Regions from separate parts of the Pseudofrankia sp. DC12 genome, predicted to be linked through region 1. Evidence: riboswitches for the same ligand, from Rfam matches in the RefSeq annotation. Region 1 holds a riboswitch; each other region holds the start of a gene.
What was found. Region 1 has a riboswitch for cyclic di-AMP ahead of FRADC12_RS12265 (transglycosylase family protein). Riboswitches for the same ligand answer to the same signal wherever they lie in the genome.
Positions count from the first base shown of each region.

Region 2: it holds a riboswitch for cyclic di-AMP, as region 1 does, so the genes downstream of both, FRADC12_RS15575 (peptidoglycan-binding protein) here and FRADC12_RS12265 (transglycosylase family protein) in region 1, are expected to answer to the same signal.
Region 3: it holds a riboswitch for cyclic di-AMP, as region 1 does, so the genes downstream of both, FRADC12_RS15040 (C40 family peptidase) here and FRADC12_RS12265 (transglycosylase family protein) in region 1, are expected to answer to the same signal.
Region 4: it holds a riboswitch for cyclic di-AMP, as region 1 does, so the genes downstream of both, FRADC12_RS16560 (C40 family peptidase) here and FRADC12_RS12265 (transglycosylase family protein) in region 1, are expected to answer to the same signal.

Region 1 covers NZ_KQ031391.1:3,087,546-3,092,210, reverse strand. The annotation lists gene FRADC12_RS12265 (transglycosylase family protein) at 462-1,277, opposite strand; cyclic di-AMP (ydaO/yuaA leader) riboswitch at 1,317-1,502, opposite strand; gene fbaA (class II fructose-bisphosphate aldolase) at 2,310-3,341, opposite strand; gene FRADC12_RS12255 (DedA family protein) at 3,754-4,449, shown strand.
Region 2 covers NZ_KQ031391.1:3,909,706-3,914,370, forward strand. The annotation lists gene FRADC12_RS15570 (DEAD/DEAH box helicase) at 1-1,667, shown strand, start outside; gene FRADC12_RS15575 (peptidoglycan-binding protein) at 1,937-2,620, opposite strand; cyclic di-AMP (ydaO/yuaA leader) riboswitch at 2,699-2,870, opposite strand; gene FRADC12_RS28445 (type 2 periplasmic-binding domain-containing protein) at 3,387-3,770, shown strand; gene FRADC12_RS15585 (response regulator) at 3,784-4,563, opposite strand; gene FRADC12_RS15590 (sensor histidine kinase) at 4,560-4,665, opposite strand, start outside.
Region 3 covers NZ_KQ031391.1:3,783,659-3,788,323, reverse strand. The annotation lists gene FRADC12_RS32305 (hypothetical protein) at 375-1,073, shown strand; gene FRADC12_RS34355 (hypothetical protein) at 1,061-2,164, shown strand; cyclic di-AMP (ydaO/yuaA leader) riboswitch at 2,698-2,872, shown strand; gene FRADC12_RS15040 (C40 family peptidase) at 2,952-3,944, shown strand; gene FRADC12_RS15035 (PHB depolymerase family esterase) at 4,656-4,665, opposite strand, start outside.
Region 4 covers NZ_KQ031391.1:4,138,124-4,142,788, reverse strand. The annotation lists gene FRADC12_RS16570 (TetR/AcrR family transcriptional regulator) at 1-258, opposite strand, end outside; gene FRADC12_RS16565 (hypothetical protein) at 315-1,832, shown strand; cyclic di-AMP (ydaO/yuaA leader) riboswitch at 2,000-2,166, shown strand; gene FRADC12_RS16560 (C40 family peptidase) at 2,310-3,212, shown strand; gene FRADC12_RS16555 (hypothetical protein) at 4,224-4,532, shown strand.

The DNA of each region.
Region 1 (4,665 bases):
GGGACGGCGTACATGCGGGTGGGGCAGGATTCGGCGTCCGCCCGCACGACTCGCCCAGGACAGACGAGTAGCTCCGGACTGTAGCGAGTCGGGCGTCAAGCCCGCAAACCGGGCTCCTCTTGACATCGGGAGCCGGCCGGGTCATGAGCCGTGAACCGGGGCCGTCCGTTGCGGCGGACGGCCCCGGTTCACGGATGGTCCGGCGACCCTGGCCGGAGCGGGAGCAGGGCTGTGGCCGCCCCGCCTCCGGCTGGCCGCCGGCTGGGTGGGGATCGGCCGGATCCCGGCCTGACGAAGGCCCACGACCGGTTGGGGGGCCGGTCGGGCGAGTGGGCTCCGCGCTGCCGGTGCCTCGGCCTCTGGCGCCGTGCCGGACCGGGCGGGGACCTCGCCGCCGGACCTCGGAGCGGGCAAGGGGCCGGCTGTCCGGGCCGGGTCAGGCGGGCGAGGGTGTACCGGGGCTAGGCGAAGGTCGCGGCCCAGGTCCGCGGGCCGACGACGCCGTCGACGGCCAGGCCCTTCGCGGCCTGCAGCTGCCGGGCCGCGGCCGCGGACACCGGGCCGTAGTGGCCGTCGGCGGCGAGCGGGTAGCCGATCGCGTTCATCCGCTCCTGCCAGTGGGCGACGTCGGCGCGGTACTGGCCGACGAGAGCCGTCGTGAACGGCAGCTGGGCCGTCGTCGACGTGATCGCCTGAGCGACGAGAGGAGTTCTGGCCGCCGACCGGGAGGCCTGGGGCACGTCGGACGCGCTGGCTCCCGGAGCGAGCTGGTCCGCGCCCATACCGCGGCCACAGAGCGGCCACTGGCCAAATCCAGAACGTTGCGCCAACCGCAGCGCGGCCTCGTCCTGAACCGCCGTTGGCGCGTCACTCGGCAGTCCTGAATATCCCAGGCTCGCCCAGGTCCCGGCCGAGAACTGGTACGCGCCGTAGTAACCGTTGCCGGTATTGACGGAATAGTTTCCGCCGGACTCGCACTGGCGAAGCTGCGCCCACGTTGAAGAGGCGCTGGCGGGTGTGGCCACGGCAATTGCGCCGCCTACTGCCGCCACGATTACCGGCACCGCGGCGATGCCTTGGCGTATCCGGCGGGTTGGGTGTGCCAATGCCCGTCGGGGATCCTTGCGGATCGGCGGGGCCGAACGGTGTGGCCGGTCTGTGCCATCGCCTCCGTGGGAGGGCGCCGGCCGGTGGTGCCTCGTGCTGGTGTCTCGCACGCTTGCGTTGCCGGCTGGTACGCGGCAGGCCTTCGACGGGGCGCAGTGCCCGCCGGACATGGGATGTCGGCCAGGGTTACGTGCTTCGGACATGGGTGATTGCCCTTTCCCCACGCCTGCGAGGTGAGCTGTCGGGTTCGGGCTGGGAAGAGAATGGCCCGGCCGAATGACGTGTCCTTTTGTGTCCTCGAAAGCGCCTGGAACGCGCGCTCTCGACGACTGCGGAAGTCAGTCGGCTTCACCCCTAGGACGCCCTGGTGGGCTGGGCCCAGGCGCGGCACTCATGTGGCCGCGCGGGCGGATGCCCGATTCTTCCAGGATCTCTGGGTACGGCGTCCGGAGTCGGTTCCCCCGTTCCTGCCACTGGGTTCAAAACACATCGGGGCGGGGGCAGGATTCGGCGTGCCGCCCGATGGGTGCCTGACCTGTCGCCTGGCACGGCGAAGACCATAACCACATTCCTCGGCGTGGCGACAAGCATTGAATAGGACACGTGAAAAAGGACACACCCGCGTGTCGGTGCTTGAGGCCGGTCTCTGGCGGTGTTAACGCGCGCGTACGCGCGCTCATCTATTCCTATCGGGGCTGCCAACGGTGTGTCGGCGCCCGGAGCGGAACATCGGGGACCTGCTGAATTCGTCCCGGAACGACCTGGATGGACCGGGATCGCGGGGCACCTCACAACTGCGTGGTCCGCTCGTCGCGCCGGGAAAACAAACCTACGACTCTGCCGCCCGACACGTCCGTTCGGCGCGCCGGTGGCCGAATTGCGATCCTGGGCACATCCGCACCGAACATCCCGGTCCGTACGGCAGGTAGTTGTCTGATTGCGCGCTGCTGAGCGGCGACCTGGCCGAACGACCCCGTCCGGCGGGCGCGTGGCTCGTTGGTGGTCCATCGCCGTGGCTCGCAGTGGTCTGGCCCGAGACTGTCAGTGAAGTGTCCTTAGACACATCGGGGCCGCCCCGAAGGGCGGCCCCGATGACGAAGGTCCGGCGCGGTGCCGAGCCGGCGGCCAGCCCGGTCCTGGCCGGGCCGTGGCGACGGGCTGGCCGGGCCGCGGTGGCGGTCTGGCCGGGCCGCGGTGGCGGGCTAGCCGATCGCGGTGCCGGCGGACCGGAGGTCCTCGCACGCCTGGAGCACGCGCTTGGCCATGTTGGCCTCGGCGGCCTTGCCCCAGGTGCGCGGGTCATAGGTCTTCTTGATGCCGACCTCACCGTCGACCTTCAGTACGCCGTCGTAGTTCTTCAGCATGTGGTCGGCGACCGGCCGGGTGAAGGCGTACTGGGCGTCGGTGTCCACATTCATCTTGACCACGCCGTAGTCGAGTGCCTCGCGGATCTCGGACAGGTCCGAGCCGGAACCGCCGTGGAAGACCAGATCGAACGGCTTCGCCTCGCCAGCCAGACCCAGCTTGCCGGCCACGTACTGCTGGCCGTCACGCAGGATCGCCGGGCGCAGCTTGACGTTGCCGGGCTTGTAGACGCCGTGGACGTTGCCGAAGGTGGCCGCCATCATGTAGCGCCCCTTCTCGCCGGTGCCGAGCACCTCGGCGGTGCGCCACATGTCCTCGGGGGTCGTGTAGAGCTTCTCGTCGATCGCGCCGACGACGCCGTCCTCCTCGCCGCCGACGACGCCGATCTCGAGCTCCAGGATGATGTTCGCGGCGTTGCAGTCCGCGAGCAGCTCCTCGGCGAGCTTGAGGTTCTCCTCCAGCGGCACGGCGGAGCCGTCCCACATGTGCGACTGGAACAGCGGGTCGCGGCCGGCCTTGACCCGTTCCCGCGAGATGGCGACGAGCGGGCGCATGTAGGTGTCGAGCTTGTCCGCCGGGCAGTGGTCGGTGTGCAGGGCGATCTGTACCGGATAGGCCTTCGCGACGTGGTGGGCGAACTCGGCCAGCGCCTCGGCGCCCAGCACCATGTTCTTGATCGTCGGCCCGGACAGGTACTCCGCACCACCCGTGGACACCTGGATGATGCCGTCGCTGCCGGCGTCGGCGAAGCCGCGAAGCGCCGCGTTGAGGGTCTGGGACGAGGTGACGTTGATGGCGGGGTAGGCGAAGGCACCCGCCTTCGCCCGGTCGAGCATCTCGGCGTAGACGTCTGGTGTGGCGATGGGCATCGAAAGCTCCTGTCAAAAGGCGTCGGGCCACCGAGGGGAACGGGCGCGGCAGGCACGCCGAGTGCGCGCCGTCCGCCCACCTGGCCGCGACAGGCCGGCGAAAAGGGCGTGAACCGGGACGAGGCCGTGCGCGCCGCGGGCAGGTGTTGCGCGAAGGGTATGACGTGCGGGCTGCCCGAGGGAGCCCGTTGCCACCCACATCGTGCGTGCCACTCCCGCGTAAGCCCGGAGCCCGGCGGGCGAGTCGCCAGCGGAATGCCGAACGTCGGCCGAAGGAGACATGTCGGCGGAGCCGCCGTGACATGTCGGCGGAGCCGCCGTGACATGTCGGCGGAGCCGAACGGGCATGTCAGTCGAGATGCTGGGGACGTCGCTGACGGTCGCCGGCGCATGGGGACGGCAGACTGAAGGTATGGATGTCCACCATCTATCCGGCCTGACCCTGTATCTCACCGTCTTCGCGATCGTGTTTGTCGAGAGCGGCGTGCCGATCGGGTTCTGGCTCCCGGGAGACGCGATGCTGTTCGCTACCGGGCTGATGGCGGCAGATCCCGCCCACCGGATCTCCTTGCCGGTCCTCGCGGCGGGGGTGACCGTGATGGCCATCGCGGGGGTCTGCCTCGGCTACGTCACCGGGCGCCGGCTCGGGCGCCCCTGGCTGGAGCGGCGGCACCTGAAGGTGCTCGGACGCACAGAGACCTTCTTCGACCGGTTCGGTCCGGTCACGCTGATCGCCGCCCGGTTCGTGCCGTGGGCACGCACCTTCGCCCCGATCCTGGCCGGCGCGGTCCGGATGCCGCCGGCCCGGTTCCTGGCCGCGGCCGCGGTGGGCGCGCTGATCTGGGGCACCGGCATCCCCGCGCTCGGGTACGCGGCGTCGTCCGTCCCCGGCCTCAAGGACGCGACCGGGTGGCTCGCGCCCGCGGTCGTCGTACTGTCTGTCGCCGCAGGCGTGCCCGGCGAGTTGCTGCGCCGCCGGGCCCGTCGGCGCGCCCGGGCGGCGGCCGACTTCGCCGTCACCGTGCCGGCCGACCCCGCTCCCTGGTCCGCCGGATCCGGGCCGGACGACTCGGCGGCGTTCGCCGGCAGCGAGCAGGGCCGGGCCTGACCGCTCCGGACGGTGCCATTGCGCGTCGCGCCAGCGGCGGCGCGGCTCGCCTGGATCGGCGCGCGGCTTCGGCCGGTCTCCGTCCGATCCGCCCTGGATTGGTGGATTACGGGCTGAGTCGGGTGACCGTGGTGCGCCGGGTGGTCGCCGTGGCGGAGATCGAGGTGTGCTGTGATGCTGCAAGCAGGAACGGGGGCTGCTTGCATGCGGAGACTG
Region 2 (4,665 bases), 820 kb from region 1:
TGCACCACGCCGGGATGCTGCCGAAATACCGCCGACTCGTCGAGGTGCTCGCCCAGGCCGGGCTGCTGAAAGTCATCTGCGGGACCGACACGCTGGGCGTCGGGATCAACGTGCCGATCCGCACGGTCATGTTCACGTCGCTGTCGAAGTACGACGGGACCCGCAACCGCATCCTGACCGCCCGGGAGTTCCACCAGATCGCCGGCCGGGCCGGCCGGGCCGGGTACGACACGGCCGGCTACGTCGTCGTGCAGGCGCCCGAGCACGTGATCGAGAACGAGAAGGCGCTGGCGAAGGCCGGTGACGACCCGAAGAAGCGCCGCAAGGTCGTCCGCAGGAAGCCGCCCGAGGGCCAGGTCGGCTGGGCGCAGCCGACCTACGAGCGGCTCATCTCCGCCGAGCCGGAGCCGCTGACGTCCCATTTCGTCGTCACCCATTCGATGCTGCTGAACGTCATCTCGCGGCCTGGCGACGCGTTCACCGCGATGCGCCACCTGCTCACGGACAACGACGAGGACCGGTCCGCGCAGCGCAGGCACATCCGGCGGGCGATCGCGATCTACCGTGCCCTGCTCGCGGCCGGCGTCGTGGAGAAGCTTGAGAAGCCGGACGCGACGGGGCGCACGATCCGGCTCACCGGCGACCTGCAGTTCGACTTCGCGCTGAACCAGCCGCTGTCGCCGTTCGCGCTCGGCGCGCTCGACCTGCTCGACCGGGAGGCGCCGGACTATCCGCTCGACGTTCTGTCCGTGATCGAGTCGATCCTGGACAACCCGCGGCAGGTGCTGTCGGCCCAGCAGTTCAAGGCGCGCGGCGAGGCGGTCGCGGCGATGAAGGCCGAGGGCCTGGACTACGACGACCGGATGGAGGCCTTGCAGGAGGTCACCCACCCGAAGCCGCTCGACGAGCTGCTGACCGCGGCGCTGGAGATCTACCGGCAGGGCGCACCCTGGGTCGACGACTATGAGCTGGCCCCGAAGTCGGTGGTCCGGGACATGTACGAGCGGGCGATGACGTTCGCCGAGTACATCAGCTTCTACGGTCTCGCCCGCTCGGAAGGGCTGCTGCTGCGCTATCTGGCCGACGCCTACAAGGCGCTGCGCCAGACCGTGCCCGACACGGCCCGTACCGAGGAACTGTCCGATCTGATCGAATGGCTCGGCGAGCTGGTCCGTCAGGTCGACTCCAGCCTGCTCGACGAGTGGGAGCGGCTGCGCAACCCGAACGCGGCCAACCTGGCCGAGGCGGCCGCCATCGAGCATGGTGATCGGCTCGGCGACAAACCACCGGCCGTCACCAGGAACGTCCGCGCCTTCCGGGTGCTCGTGCGGAACGCGATGTTCCGCAGGGTCGAGCTCGCGGCGCTGCGCCGCTGGTACGAGCTCGGCGAGCTCGACGGCGGGGCCGGATGGGACGCCGATGCCTGGGAGGACGCGCTCACGCCGTATTTCGTCGAGCATGATGAGATCGGTACCGGCGCCGATGCCCGCGGCCCGAAGATGCTCATCGTGGACACGGCGACGCAGCCCGGCGCTTGGCTGCTCCGCCAGATCTTCGACGATCCTGCCGGTGACCACGACTGGGGTATCAGCGCCGAGGTCGATCTCGCCGAGTCCGACGAGATCGGCGCCGCCGCCCTCACCGTCACCGCCATCGGCCAGCTCTGACGGCCCGGGCCAAGCCCACGCGGATGGTCAGGCCCGTCGGCCCGGCGTTGCTCCGTCGGAGTTTCCCGTGAAGCGGTGCCGGCCCGAGAATGGCGAACCGCCCCGGCCGTGACAGGAGGGTGGCCGGGGCGGTTCTGCTCCCACGCCTCGCGGGGACGGCGCGTGGGAGTGCTCTGGTAGTGCTCGGGCGCCGGCTGGCTGGGTCGCTCGCCCGCCGGCTGGGGGACCGGCCGCCAGCGCGTGACGGCCCGAGGTGGGCCTGGTCCGAACTAGCCGAACAGCGCTCCGTGGGTCTGCGGTCCGACGACACCGTCGGCCGGAAGGCCATGGCTGGCCTGGTAGGCGCGCACGACCCCGTCGGTCTGCGGGCCGAAGTAGCCGTCGACCGCGATCGTGTAGCCGAGGCCGGACAGCTTCGCCTGCAGCTGTCGGACCGCGTCCAGGTAGGAGCTGTGGTTCGCCGCCTGCGACAGGTACCAGGCGCTTGCCGGCACGGCGGGGGCCACCTTGGCCAGGGATACCGGTGCGGCCGAGACGGTTCCGCTGCCGACCGCGTTCGCGGCGGCGTAGCCACGTGACAGGTAGGAGCGGTACGCGCCGTTCGTGTAGGTGCTCCAGGCGCCCGGGCCGGAGCCCTTGCAGACCTGGGTCGCGGCCCAGGCGTTGGTCGCCGGGTCGTAGAGGTTGCGGCTGCCGACCCAGCTGCTGTGGGCCCACATGTTGATCTGCCAGAGGCCGCGGGAGTCCTCGATGCCGGTGGCGTGGGCGTAGGTGTTACCGCCGGACTCGGCGAGCGCGATCGCGACCCAGGTCGAGAGCGCGACACCGCGGCAGCTGTCGAGGCCGGCGCCGTGCGCGTAGGCGGCGATCTGCGCGTCGGAGATGATGCTGCTGCTGGCTGCGCTGGCGGGAGCGACGCCGGTGAAGATGGCGGCGCCGGCTGTGGCACTCATGACACCTGCGGCGACAATCGCGGAACCGCGGCGACGAGCATTGGACTTCTTGCGGTGACGGCCCTTGAGCATTCTGGAAGAATCTTTCCCGCACGCCTGTGGAGTTAGCTGTCGGGTTCGGGCCGGGAAGCCCGGTCAGCCATTCTTCCGATGACGCTCGGGAAATGGCTGGCTTAACCCCAAGGGCACGCGCTAGGCGCGGTCCCGGAGGAACCTGGTTCCCCCACTTCTGCCCTGGCGATCTCTAGGAGGGGGCACCGGAACGGGGGCAGAACTCGGCGTCCGAAACGGTGCTTTGTTGCGAGCGGAGCAACCGTAACCAACTACTCGACGTACCAACAAGCCGCTGACCTGGGCTTCTGTACGGCGGATCTGTCACGCTCCGTGCAATACCTTGGAGCCAGGTGTGTGCCAGCTGTGAGCTGTGACGAGGGTCACGGTGTTCTGCGCGAAAATGCGGGAACAGGGGGCTGTTGTTCTGCAAACCGTTGTCGCGCAATGGCTCCAGGCGGCCGCGATGGACAGGGAGGTCTTTCGCCGGCGCGGCCGGCCTGGTGCTGGGCGTGAGGTAGGCGCTCGTTACGCTCCGGTTGCTCAACCCTCGGTGGCGGCCGTTTGCGTCCCGTCGTGAGCGTGGTGGCCGCCACGTTGCGCGGCGATCACCGCCGAGGGGCCGACTTTTGGACGGTGTCCCTTTGCCGCGTGTCCGGAAGGGCGGGCGCACGCGCGGTGCACGCGAACCGATGATTGCGACGGATTCTTGAACGTGCCCTATGGTGCGGTGGCGGGGGTCGTCTTCTCGCTGGTGGTGAATCAGTCGACCGTGGTCCACGACCTCACCGTCGCCCAGGTCCGCCCCGGCGCGATCGGCTACGCCGAACGCGGGGCGGCGGCCACCTACGCGAAGGTCAACGAGGTCAGGCTCGGCGGCTGGGTGGCGGACCTGAGCACCGTCGAACGCGGCGACTACGCGTTCTGGGAGGTCGAGTACTTCTACACGTATGGCAACCCGGCCGGGGACAGCCTGCTGTCGGCCTTCCTCGAGTACACGACTCTCGACTCGGCGAAGAACCTGCTTCGCGCTGGCAGCTTCACTCGGTGCATCGACCACGCCAGGAACCTGATGACCACGCTGTGCGCCCAGCACTGACTGGATCCCTCGATCAGGGCTGGAAGCGGTAGCCCATGCCCGGATCAGTGAGCAGGTGCCGGGGACGGGCCGGGTCCTCCTCTAGCTTCTGCCGAAGGCGGTTCAGGTAGGTGCGCAGGTAGTGGGTCTCGGAACCGTAGTTGGCGCCCCAGACTTCGGTGAGCAGTTGGCGTTGGGAGACGAGCTTGCCCGGGTGGCTGAGGAGAACCTTGAGCAGGCCCCACTCGGTCTTCGTCAGATGGATCTCCTCCACTGACTCATTGGCGAAATCGTCCCCCTGGCCGTCTGCTGCCGCGCTGCCTGGTGGTTCGCCGTCGGTTGGCGCTGTCTTGCCGTTGGGGCTGGATACCGGCGCGGCTGCCCGTGTGACACGGTGGGCGGACAGATCGACGGTCACGCGGCCGAACTGGACGATGGGGCTCGCCGACTGCTCGCCGGTGCGGCGAGCGACCGCGCGCAGCCGCGCGAGCAGCTCGTCGATGCCGAACGGCTTGGTGATGTAGTCGTCGGCTCCGGCGTCCAGGGCGCCGACCTTGTCCCGACTGTCCGCGCGGCCCGACAGCACGACGATCGGCACCCGTGTCCAGCCACGCAGGCCGTGGATCACGTCGACGCCGTCCAGGTCGGGCAGGCCGAGATCGAGGATCACGATGTCGGGACGGGTCGCGGCGGCGGCGGCGAGCGCGGTGGCGCCGGTATCCGCGACGACCACGTCGTAGCCGCGTGCACGCAGATTGATCCGCATCGCCCGCAGGATCTGCGGCTCGTCGTCGACGATCAGAACCCGAGTCATCGCGGCCTTTCCGACGTCGTCATCTCGCCGGTTCCGCCGTTGTCGGCCGGAAGCTCGACGACCATCGTGAGGCCTCCTCCGGGGGTGTCCTCGGGGGTGAGG
Region 3 (4,665 bases), 700 kb from region 1:
ACCTGGGGCGGGAGCGCGGCCATGACAGCCTGGGTAGCCACGACCTGACTCGATCGGCCGCGAACCGACCGAACGCCGAACAGGGGTTTCCTGCCCGCTCACGACGCCGGTATGGCCACCAGCCAGCACATCGACGTGATGCGACGGAAAGTAACGACTAGGACGCTATCCGGCTGGCTGTGAGACACTGATCCACAACCCTGTCGCAGGAAACATTCGACACGCGTTGTAGCCGCAAGCAGGATGGCCTAAATTTCTACGCTGCGGAGGATACCGGCTACCCTTCCGACATGCCTGGCACCGCTGCCCCGGGGTCCCCGCCGGGCTGGAGGAGCCGATCCGACCGGTCGACGCCGCCGGACGGCTCGGCCGTCATGGTGCGGCCAGCCAGCCCGGCGGCCGACGCGACCGCCAAGCCCGCGGACACGGCCGGCGGCCGGCGTCGTAGTCCCGACAACAGCACCGAGGCCGCGGTCGCGCGTGCCCGCGGCCAGCTGGGGCACCTGCGCCAGCAGTTCCTCCAGGGGCGGCTTCCGCCGCTGGGCCACCTCATCGTCCGGCACCGGCTGGCGATTCCGGGCGGATCAGAGGCGCCCTGGGTGCTCACCCGGTCCTGGCGGGTCCGGGCCTGGCTGGAAGGACGTTGCCTCAACGACGCGGTGCACCCGTCGCTCGCCCACATCCGAATGGGCCGGGCGGTGGTCGTCGACGCCGACCAGGTCGTCGACTGGGCGATCGTCGACGCGTTCGGCTCGATCATCGACGGCGGCTGGAGCCGGGACCTGCGCTGGGCGCCGCCACCACCGGAGCACCGAACCATCGACGCGCAGGCCACCGCTGCCTGGCAGAGCACCGCCCACCGGCCCTCCGCGGGCCACAGACCCGCTCACCGCCGGCCCGGCGGCCGTCGAACCGCGAGACACCGACCTGTCGCTCTGACCGGACCGCCCACCCCACATCGGTGCTGGAATCATCACTTTCCGTCCTGGCTACGCTCACAGGCTAGCGAGACGGTGTATCTGCCCGCACTTCCGCGCGGTCTGGGCTACCGTTACGAACCGTGTCGGATGTGACCGGCCCGCACAGCCTCACTGGACCGGAACGGGCAGTTGACAGCGCCTACATCCATGTCACCGTGCCCGATGGCACCGTCGACACGCCGCCTGGTGCTGCCCCGGACGCCCTCTGCGACGACGATCCCGCCTTCGGCGGCGCGGGCCCGGCGATCGGGCCTCGGCAGGCGTCGACCTCCAAAGGCCTCGGCCCCGGCGATGCCTCGCCACCCGCCGGTTTCGCCGTGAGAGACGAGGCCGGGTTCGCGGCAGGAGACAGGGCCGGTCTCGCGGTGAGGGACGAGGCGGGGTTCGCGGCACGCGACGAGGGCGCCGTCCCGGCCCGGGACGGCGCAGGGTTCGCGGTCGAGCAGGGCGTCGCGGTCGAGCACGGGTTCGCGGCCACGGACGGGTTCGCGGTCGAGCATGGCTTCGGTCCGGGTGACGCGTTCGCCGGGCCGGACGGCCACCAGCCCGAGAGCACGGCTGGCGCCGCGGCCGGATACGACCCCGTCGGACCGCCGGCCAGCGCCGGCCCGACGCCACCATCCTTCGCCGACTACTTCGGAGCCCTTATCCCGACCAGACCGCACCCGCTCGAGCAGGTGCCCGGCACGCCACCCCCTGGAGCGGAGCCGCCCTTCCCCCCGGGCCCGTACATCCCGGCGGTGCTGCAGTCCTCAACGGAACCGCAGGACCCGCTCGAGCAGAGGACCCCACCCGGCGGCTGGGAGGAGCAACGCTTCCCCGGGATCGGCCGGGGCGACATGCTGGAGCTCGCTGGCCGCCTCGAGCAGCTCGACCAGCTGCTGGACCGGCTGGAGGAGGCCAAGCGCCAGGCCGCCGACGCGAGCGAGCACCTGGTGCTCACCCGGCGCTGGCAAGAGGAGACGGTCCGCACCATCCAGGAGGAGCGCGCCCGGATGCGCCAGCGCCAGCACGCGCTCGACGAGCTCGCCGACCGGGCCAGAGCGGCGGTCGAGGCGATGCAGGCGATGCATCGGACGCTCCCCCGCGAGGTGCTGGAGCTGGCGATCGAGCTGCAGGTGCTCGACCGCGCCGGTTTCCTCACCCGGCGCGCCCCGCGCCAGCAGCCGGACGATCTGCCTTAGCGGCAACAAGGAGTCAGCCAAGGTGCGAGCCGCGCCCGGGCCATCGACGGTCGGTCGCCGGTCCGGCTGCGCTGGGCGACCAAGCCCGGCCATCCGTAGCGATTTAAGGACTTTCGTCCTTACGTTTGAGTCCTAGGGCCTTGCGCGGCAACCACATTTAGAGGGGTGCGCGTCTAGCCCTATAGGCCTACCCGGCATAGGGGGTGCACCTGTCACCACCTCCTCGAGGCCGGCTACGGAAAGTGTTCGCCCTGTGGCCTCTCGGGCCGATCATGACATCTTCGCGTAGTGTCGAGATTACCGGTAGTACCGACCATGGCGACCGCAAGGCCCGCTACCCAGGCAGACGGCACCACCAATAGCCGTCCGCGACCAGGGCAGTGACAGAGCGCCAAGCCGCCCGTGAACCGACGTTTCGTGAAAGACCAGACGTATCGGCGGTACCTGCGTTTACCGTCATCATCCACGTGGACTAGTCTTCTCCACGACGTCAGCCCAACCACCGGACCGAACGCCGAATCCTGCCCGCGGTCCCGGTGTCCCCTCCGAGTCGTCACCACGGGCAGGAGCGGGGGAACCACCCGTGCAAGACCGGCCGGCGTGAAAACGCTGGCCTTGGGGTGAAGCCCTTCGCGCGCCAGTCGCGCGGGGGCCGGGCAGCCCAGCCCGAACCCGACAGCTCACCTCGTAGGCGTACGGGAAGGACCAGCGAGACTTGTCTGCGCCCTCCGTTTGGGATACCGACGCCCGGCTCACTACCAGCCGAGGCCGTCACCGCGGCCTCTCCGTGGTCGCAAAGGCGAAGGGCCGGACCGCGGTTGCCGCGGCCACCACCGGCGCCATCGCGGTATCCGGCATCGCTCTTGCCGGCTGTTCCCCAGCCGCGGACCACGCAAACGACGCCTTCACCGGTGACGGCACCACCACGACCGGACTGAACCTCGCGAGCGCCCTCGGCGCCGGGGGGAGCAGCGGCAGCACGATGGTCCACCCGGTGAGCCTCGCCTCGACGCTCGCGTCCGCGGACGGCGGCACCGCGTCCGACCTGGCCGCCCCGACGCTTGCCTCCAAGGCCGACGTCGACCTGCACATCACGAACCCGAACGTGAACGTCTACGCGGACCAGGCGGTCGAGGTCGGCTTCCAGCTGACCAACAAGGACACCAACCAGCCGCTGGCCAACCAGCTGGTCAAGGTCCAGGTGAAGCTCCCTACGGGGTTCGCCACGTTCCTGCACCTGACGACGAACGGCAGCGGGTACACCTCGTACACCGCACGGGTCCTCACCACCACCCAGATCACAGCGGTGTTCGACGGCACCGACGCACTGCAGTCCGCCGTCTCGGACAACGTCGGCACGCTGAACGTCATGGCGAAGCCCGCCGTCTCGGCATCCCGGGGCATCACGGTCAACGCGCCGACGAATGGCGACCTGGGTTCGAAGGCCGTCTACCTGGCCTCGCTCCAGGCCGGTAAGCCCTACGTCTACGGGGCCAACGGGCCGGACTCGTTCGACTGCTCCAGCCTCGTCCAGTACGTCTACAGGCAGCTCGGCCGCAACCTGCCCCGGACGGCGGAAGCCCAGTACGAGGCCACGATCCACGTCGACCCGGCTCACAAGGAGATCGGCGACCTGATCTTCTTCGGGTCTCCGGGAAACATCTACCACATGGGCATCTACGCCGGCGACGGGAAGATGTGGGCAGCTCCGCACAGCGGTGACGTCGTCAAGCTCGAGGCTATCTACAGCACGACCTACTACGTCGGGCGCGTCCTGTAAGGACCTGGCCGCCGTCGGGCGGCCTGGTCGGCCGGTCCTCCGGCCGACGGCGCCAACCGGCGAGGTAGCCCGGCCCGATCGGCGACGGCCGATCGGGCTTGGCGAGCCCTACGTGGAATCACCCGTCGCGGTGGCCGGCCCTGCGGAAATCCGCGCGGCCACCCGGCGGGCGACTGGCCGTCCCACCCCGGGCTTGTCCCGGCGAGCTCCCCCAGACCAGTGTGTCGCGGCCTGACTCCGCGCGGAGCGTGCCCTGAGGGATCTCCCGCTGTCCGAAGCCGGGCAAGGGGATCCCGTCACGGCTCGGCCTCCCTCGGCCGGGCCGGGATCCACTCTGCGGACTTTGTGACCACCGGCTCGCCGGGGTCCGCCCTGGCGTCCGACCACTGTCTCCACCAGCGTGGCCCAGCCCCTTGCCACGCCCACAGCTCGTCCGTCGGCGCCAACGAGGGCTTCCCCCTCCCGCCCTCGATCTGACGCCCCCGGACGAACCGCCGGCCGATCCCCCTCGGCCCGGCGGCGGCCCGGCCGGTCCCCCCCGGATCCGGGCCAACCAGGCGGCGCCGCCCTTGCCGGGTCTTCCCCCCACCTGGCGGGGGCGGCGCCAGCCGACTCCTCGGCCGAGACCAGGCCCGCCGTCCGCCCTGCCGAGACCCCCCGCCCGGTGGGGCGGACGGCTTTCCGCCGCTCAGCAGCGGCGATCCCGGGCGCTCAGCGCCTC
Region 4 (4,665 bases), 1.1 Mb from region 1:
GTGCAGCCGTTCGGCGGCGGTGCCTGGTCCGGTGAGGGCCGGCCACACGGCGGCGCGGAACTCCTCAGCGGCTCGCGCTGTCAGGGCGCCGACCAGCGCGTCACGGGTTACGCCCCGACGGTGCAAGGTAGCCCGGGAAAGGCCGGCCTGGTCCGCGACCCGTTCGAGCGTGACGTCGGCTAGCCCCCACTTGCTGGTCGCGGCGGCGGTCGCGTCCACCAGCGCGGGCTCGATCGCCGCCTCTTGACGTCTATCCATAGGTGAATCATATTCGCGACATGGATGTCGCACTTTCGGGACATACGAGTCGCACGGTGCGGCAGCCGACGGGGTTGCTGCCCCTTGTGGCGCTCGTGGGCATGGCGGCGCTGTTCGCCACCTACTGGGATGACGCCTGGCACACCGACAGCGGGCGCGACAGCGCGGCGATCCCGCCGCACCTGCTGCTCTACGGCTCGGTGGCGGTGGTGGGCGTGGGCGTCGTCGCCTGGGGGGTGGCAGCGCTGCGCGCGACCCGCTCCGCCGGTGCGGTCCTGCGCCATCGGCCGCTGCTGCTCGCCGGGCTGGGCGGGACGCTGATGCTGCTGTCGGCACCGGTCGACGCCGCGTGGCATGCGGCCTTCGGGCGGGACTCCGTGTTGTGGAGCCCACCGCACCTGCTCGGCGTGTTCGGCACGCTCGCCCTCGTCACCGGCGTCCTGCTCGGCGCGAGGCCCGGCCACGGCGCCGACTGGGCGCTGTCCGCGACCGGCACTCTCATCCTCGGCGCCACCGCCGTGCCGGTACTGGAGTTCGAGACCGACGTGCCGCAGTTCGACGAGGCCCTCTACCTGCCGGCGCTGCTCGCGAGCACCCTGCTGGCCGCGACCGTGATCAGGGCCGCGGTGCCTGGGCCGCTGCCAGTGCTGCGCGCCGTCGTCGGCTACGCGCTGGTCCGCCTCGCGATCGCGGCCGGCCTGGCCGCCCTCGGACGCAGCCGCCCGGACCTTCCGGTCGCCGTTCTCGGTGCCGCCCTCGCCGAGGTACCGCTGCGCGCGCCGGCGGCACGGCTGGCCGCCGGCGCGGCCGGGGTGGCCGCGACGACCTGGCTCGCCGCCGCCACGGGCCTGACCAACGTCCCGGCGAGAGCCGTCGCCACGACGGCGGTCCCGGTCATCGTGCTGTTCCTGCTGTGCCTGCTCGCCATGACGCCGCAGTTTCGGGCTCGCGGCCCGGCTGTTCTGCTCGTTGCGATCGCGGCACTGCTGGCGGTCGGGTGGGAGAAACCCGCGTCGGCGCACGACCCCGGCCAGGGACGTGGCACCTTCCCCGTGCTGCTGACCGCCACCTCCGACGGGCGCGGCACCCTCACCGCCACCGTCTGGGCCGTGACCACGTCCGCGCGCACCGGCGCCTCGAACGGTCCAGCCACCGGCGCTTGTCCGCGGCTCGTTCCGCGGCAGCTGGTGGCCCGCCGTGCAGGAAAGACCGTGGTAGGCCTGTTGAGAGGCGCCGGCGGCGGCTGCGCTTTCTCCGGCCGGCTGCAGGTCGCGGCCACCGGGCGTTGGTTCGTCTACACCGAGTTCCACGACACCTTGCGCGGCGACGTCGAGGCGTGGGTCCCGCTCGACGCCCGCCACGCGGGTGCCGTCACCGAACGCCGTGAGCTGTACCTGCCGTCCCGCGGTGCCGCCGACAGCGGGCCGACCGCCCGGGAATTCCTCGCCGGCGCGGCCCTCTACGCACTCGGGCTGGCTCTGCTCGGATTCCTGCTCGCGCACGTCCACCAGGTCACCCGCCGGCCGGCCGCGCAGCTGCCCCCGATCGGGCCTCGCGGACATCCCCGCGCCTGATTCGCCCGCGCGGGGCCAACGGCTCGATCCGACCACGGTGGTTCGACACATCCGGCAGGCGACACCCGGCGCTGCCAACCCCCCTCAATCTACTATCCCGTGTAGTTGCTAGCGTGTGGGTCGCTATCGCCGCCGGACCGTACGCCGAGTCCTGCCCCCGGTCCGGCGATACCCCTTCGACGCAGCCGGGGCAGGAGCGGGGGAACCACGTTCCACCGGGTGCCGCATCCCCCTGCGGCGCCCTCGGGGTGAAGCCGCCCGTGTGTCACAACGGCCGGCCGGGCTTCCCGCCCGAACCCGACAGCTCACCTCGCAGGCGTCTGGGAAAGGTTTCACGTGCAAGCACGCGAACCACATCGGTCCGAACGCAGTCCAGCCACCGCCGGGCGCGGTCGTCACCGGACCCGCCTTCGCTCAGGGTCCCTGCTGGCTCGGACCTCGAGTCGCGCCACCGTCGCGGCGCTCACCACGGGCACCATGGCCTTGTCCGGGGTGGCGTTGACCGGCTCCCTTGGCCCCGCCGCGGCGGATTCGGACACCGGCGCGCAGGGGATCACCGCCAACTTGCTGGGCGCCGCCCTGGGAAGCGCGGCGACTCCCGCTGCGGACCCCACCTCCGAGTTGGCCCTGCCGGTCGCCTTCCGTCTGCGCACGGCAGTCTCGTTGGCGCCGGCCGTCCCCGACGTCACGGTGAACGCCGACGAGCCGGTCGAGGTCGGCTTCCGGCTCACCACGCGGGGCGGCGGCGCCCTCGCGGACCGGGACATCCTCGTCCAGGCACTGTTCCCGAGCGGCTGGACGACATTCAAGGCACTACGCACGGACGCGGGCGGCTACGCCAGCTACACCGCGCGGGTCCTGACGACCACCCAGATCAGGGCGACATTCGCCGGCAGCCAAGAGCTGGAGGCGGTGACCTCCGACCCGGCGGTCGTCCGGGTCCACCCGGCGCCGCCCGCGCCTGTCCTCCCGGCCGCCAGCCGCGCGCCCGCAGGCGAGACCGTCACCGTCGCGCCCACAGGGGCGACGACGATCGGGGAGAAGGCGGTGTACCTGGCATCGCTGCAGGCGGGCAAGCCGTATGTGTACGGGGCGGAGGGCCCGTACAGCTTCGACTGCTCGGGGCTGGTGCAGTACGTCTACAGACAGCTCGGCAAGACGCTGCCACGCACCACCGACCAGCAGTTCGCGGCGACGATCAGGATCGCGCGCGGCTCGGAACAACCCGGTGACCTGATCTTCTTTGGCGAGCCCGGGTCGATCTACCACGAGGGCATCTACGCCGGCGACGGAAAGATCTGGGTCGCGCCGAAGAGCGGCGACGTGGTCAAGCTCGAAACCATCTGGACCTCGTCCTACTCCGTCGGCCGCGTACGGTAGCGCTAAGTGGCGCCCGCGGGCCGGTCCCCCAGCCGTCCCGCGGGCACCCTCGTCCGGGCCTGCCGACCGAGACCTCTGATCAATCGCCCAGGTCGGCGACGGAGGACCACCGGACGCGGGAACACTGTGATGGGTACGGCGCGAGGGCGGACTGCGCCGCCCCCGCGGCGACAGCCGCGCGGACCCGTCAGCGACCGGACTGGACATCGTGATCCTCCAGCCCGTGCCCGACCTCCTCCGCATGGAGCTCGTAGCGGTACCGTCGATAAGTGGCAGCTGGGCGCGGCCAAGGATCTGGTCGGGCGGCGGAAGGAACCGAACGGGTCGGAACGTGAGCCGGGTCAATCTCCTCGACGACGAAGCCGGCGGCGCGGATGGCTCGGTCGTCCGCCGGTTCGGGTGGCAGCCACCCCGCGCTGGGCGGTGCTCGGACGGTCCGTCGTAGTCACATGGGCGCTGCGCGCGGGCGCCTCGGTAGCCGGCCGGTCAGACGTGTCCGCCTTGCCGATCCGTGTCCCGCCATGACCGCGGCCACCCGACGACAGAAGCGATCGGCTTCTGTGCGTCGACCTGCCTCAGCTCCAGTTCGCCAGGCGCCCGGTGGAACGTAGGCCCCACGCTCCTGCCCCGACCGCGTCGAAGGGGTATCGCCGGACCGGGAGCGGGACCCGGCGTGCGGTCGGGGGCGATGGCGGTCGCCCTCCTAACCAACTACTGATCGTAGTAGATAGTTGGCGTAGGTGACACCGGACGCCGCCACCGGAACGCCTCGGACCCCGGACCGTTCATCGTGCCCGACGACTCGGAGGGTCGGCCGTGACCGGCGGGGTCGGCCGTGACCGGCGGGGTCGGCCGCGGCCCGCGAGAGTCGCACCATCCGGTCGGTGCCCCGCGCACAGTCCTTGGGACACCCAGGTCGCCGGCGGCGTTGAGGCAGATTGAAACGACAGCGGCTAGTACTATACTCTTTAGTTGACCTTGCTGTGCTGCCTGCCTCGGACGGTTCCCGGCATGACCAAGAAGACCAGTGGCGACGACTCACCCGCCGCGCCGACCCGCGCGGACACGCGCGCTCCTGGGCTGACGGCCCACGAACGGAAGGCGGCTGAACGGCGCGCCCGGTACCGCCGCAAGCGGCGGATCATCCGGACCGGCCAGGTGCTGATGGCGGCCGGGGTGGTGATCGCGCTGGTCCATTGGCTGGCACACCTTGGGGCGTTCGGCGGGGAGCCGTCGGGGTTGGTGGATCTCGTCGCCGGCTACCCGGTCGGCGCGTTGGTCTTCTTCGCCGGGGCCGTGGCCGCCGGTCAACGGCAGTAGCCGAGCAAAGACGACCGACTGACCGTGACAGGCGCCGGATGCCTGCCGCCCTCGGCGGGGCCGCCCGTCGGCGCAGGCGCGGGCCAAAGGGTGGCCGGCCCCCTGCGTTCGCCAGGGAGGCCTACAAGCAGCG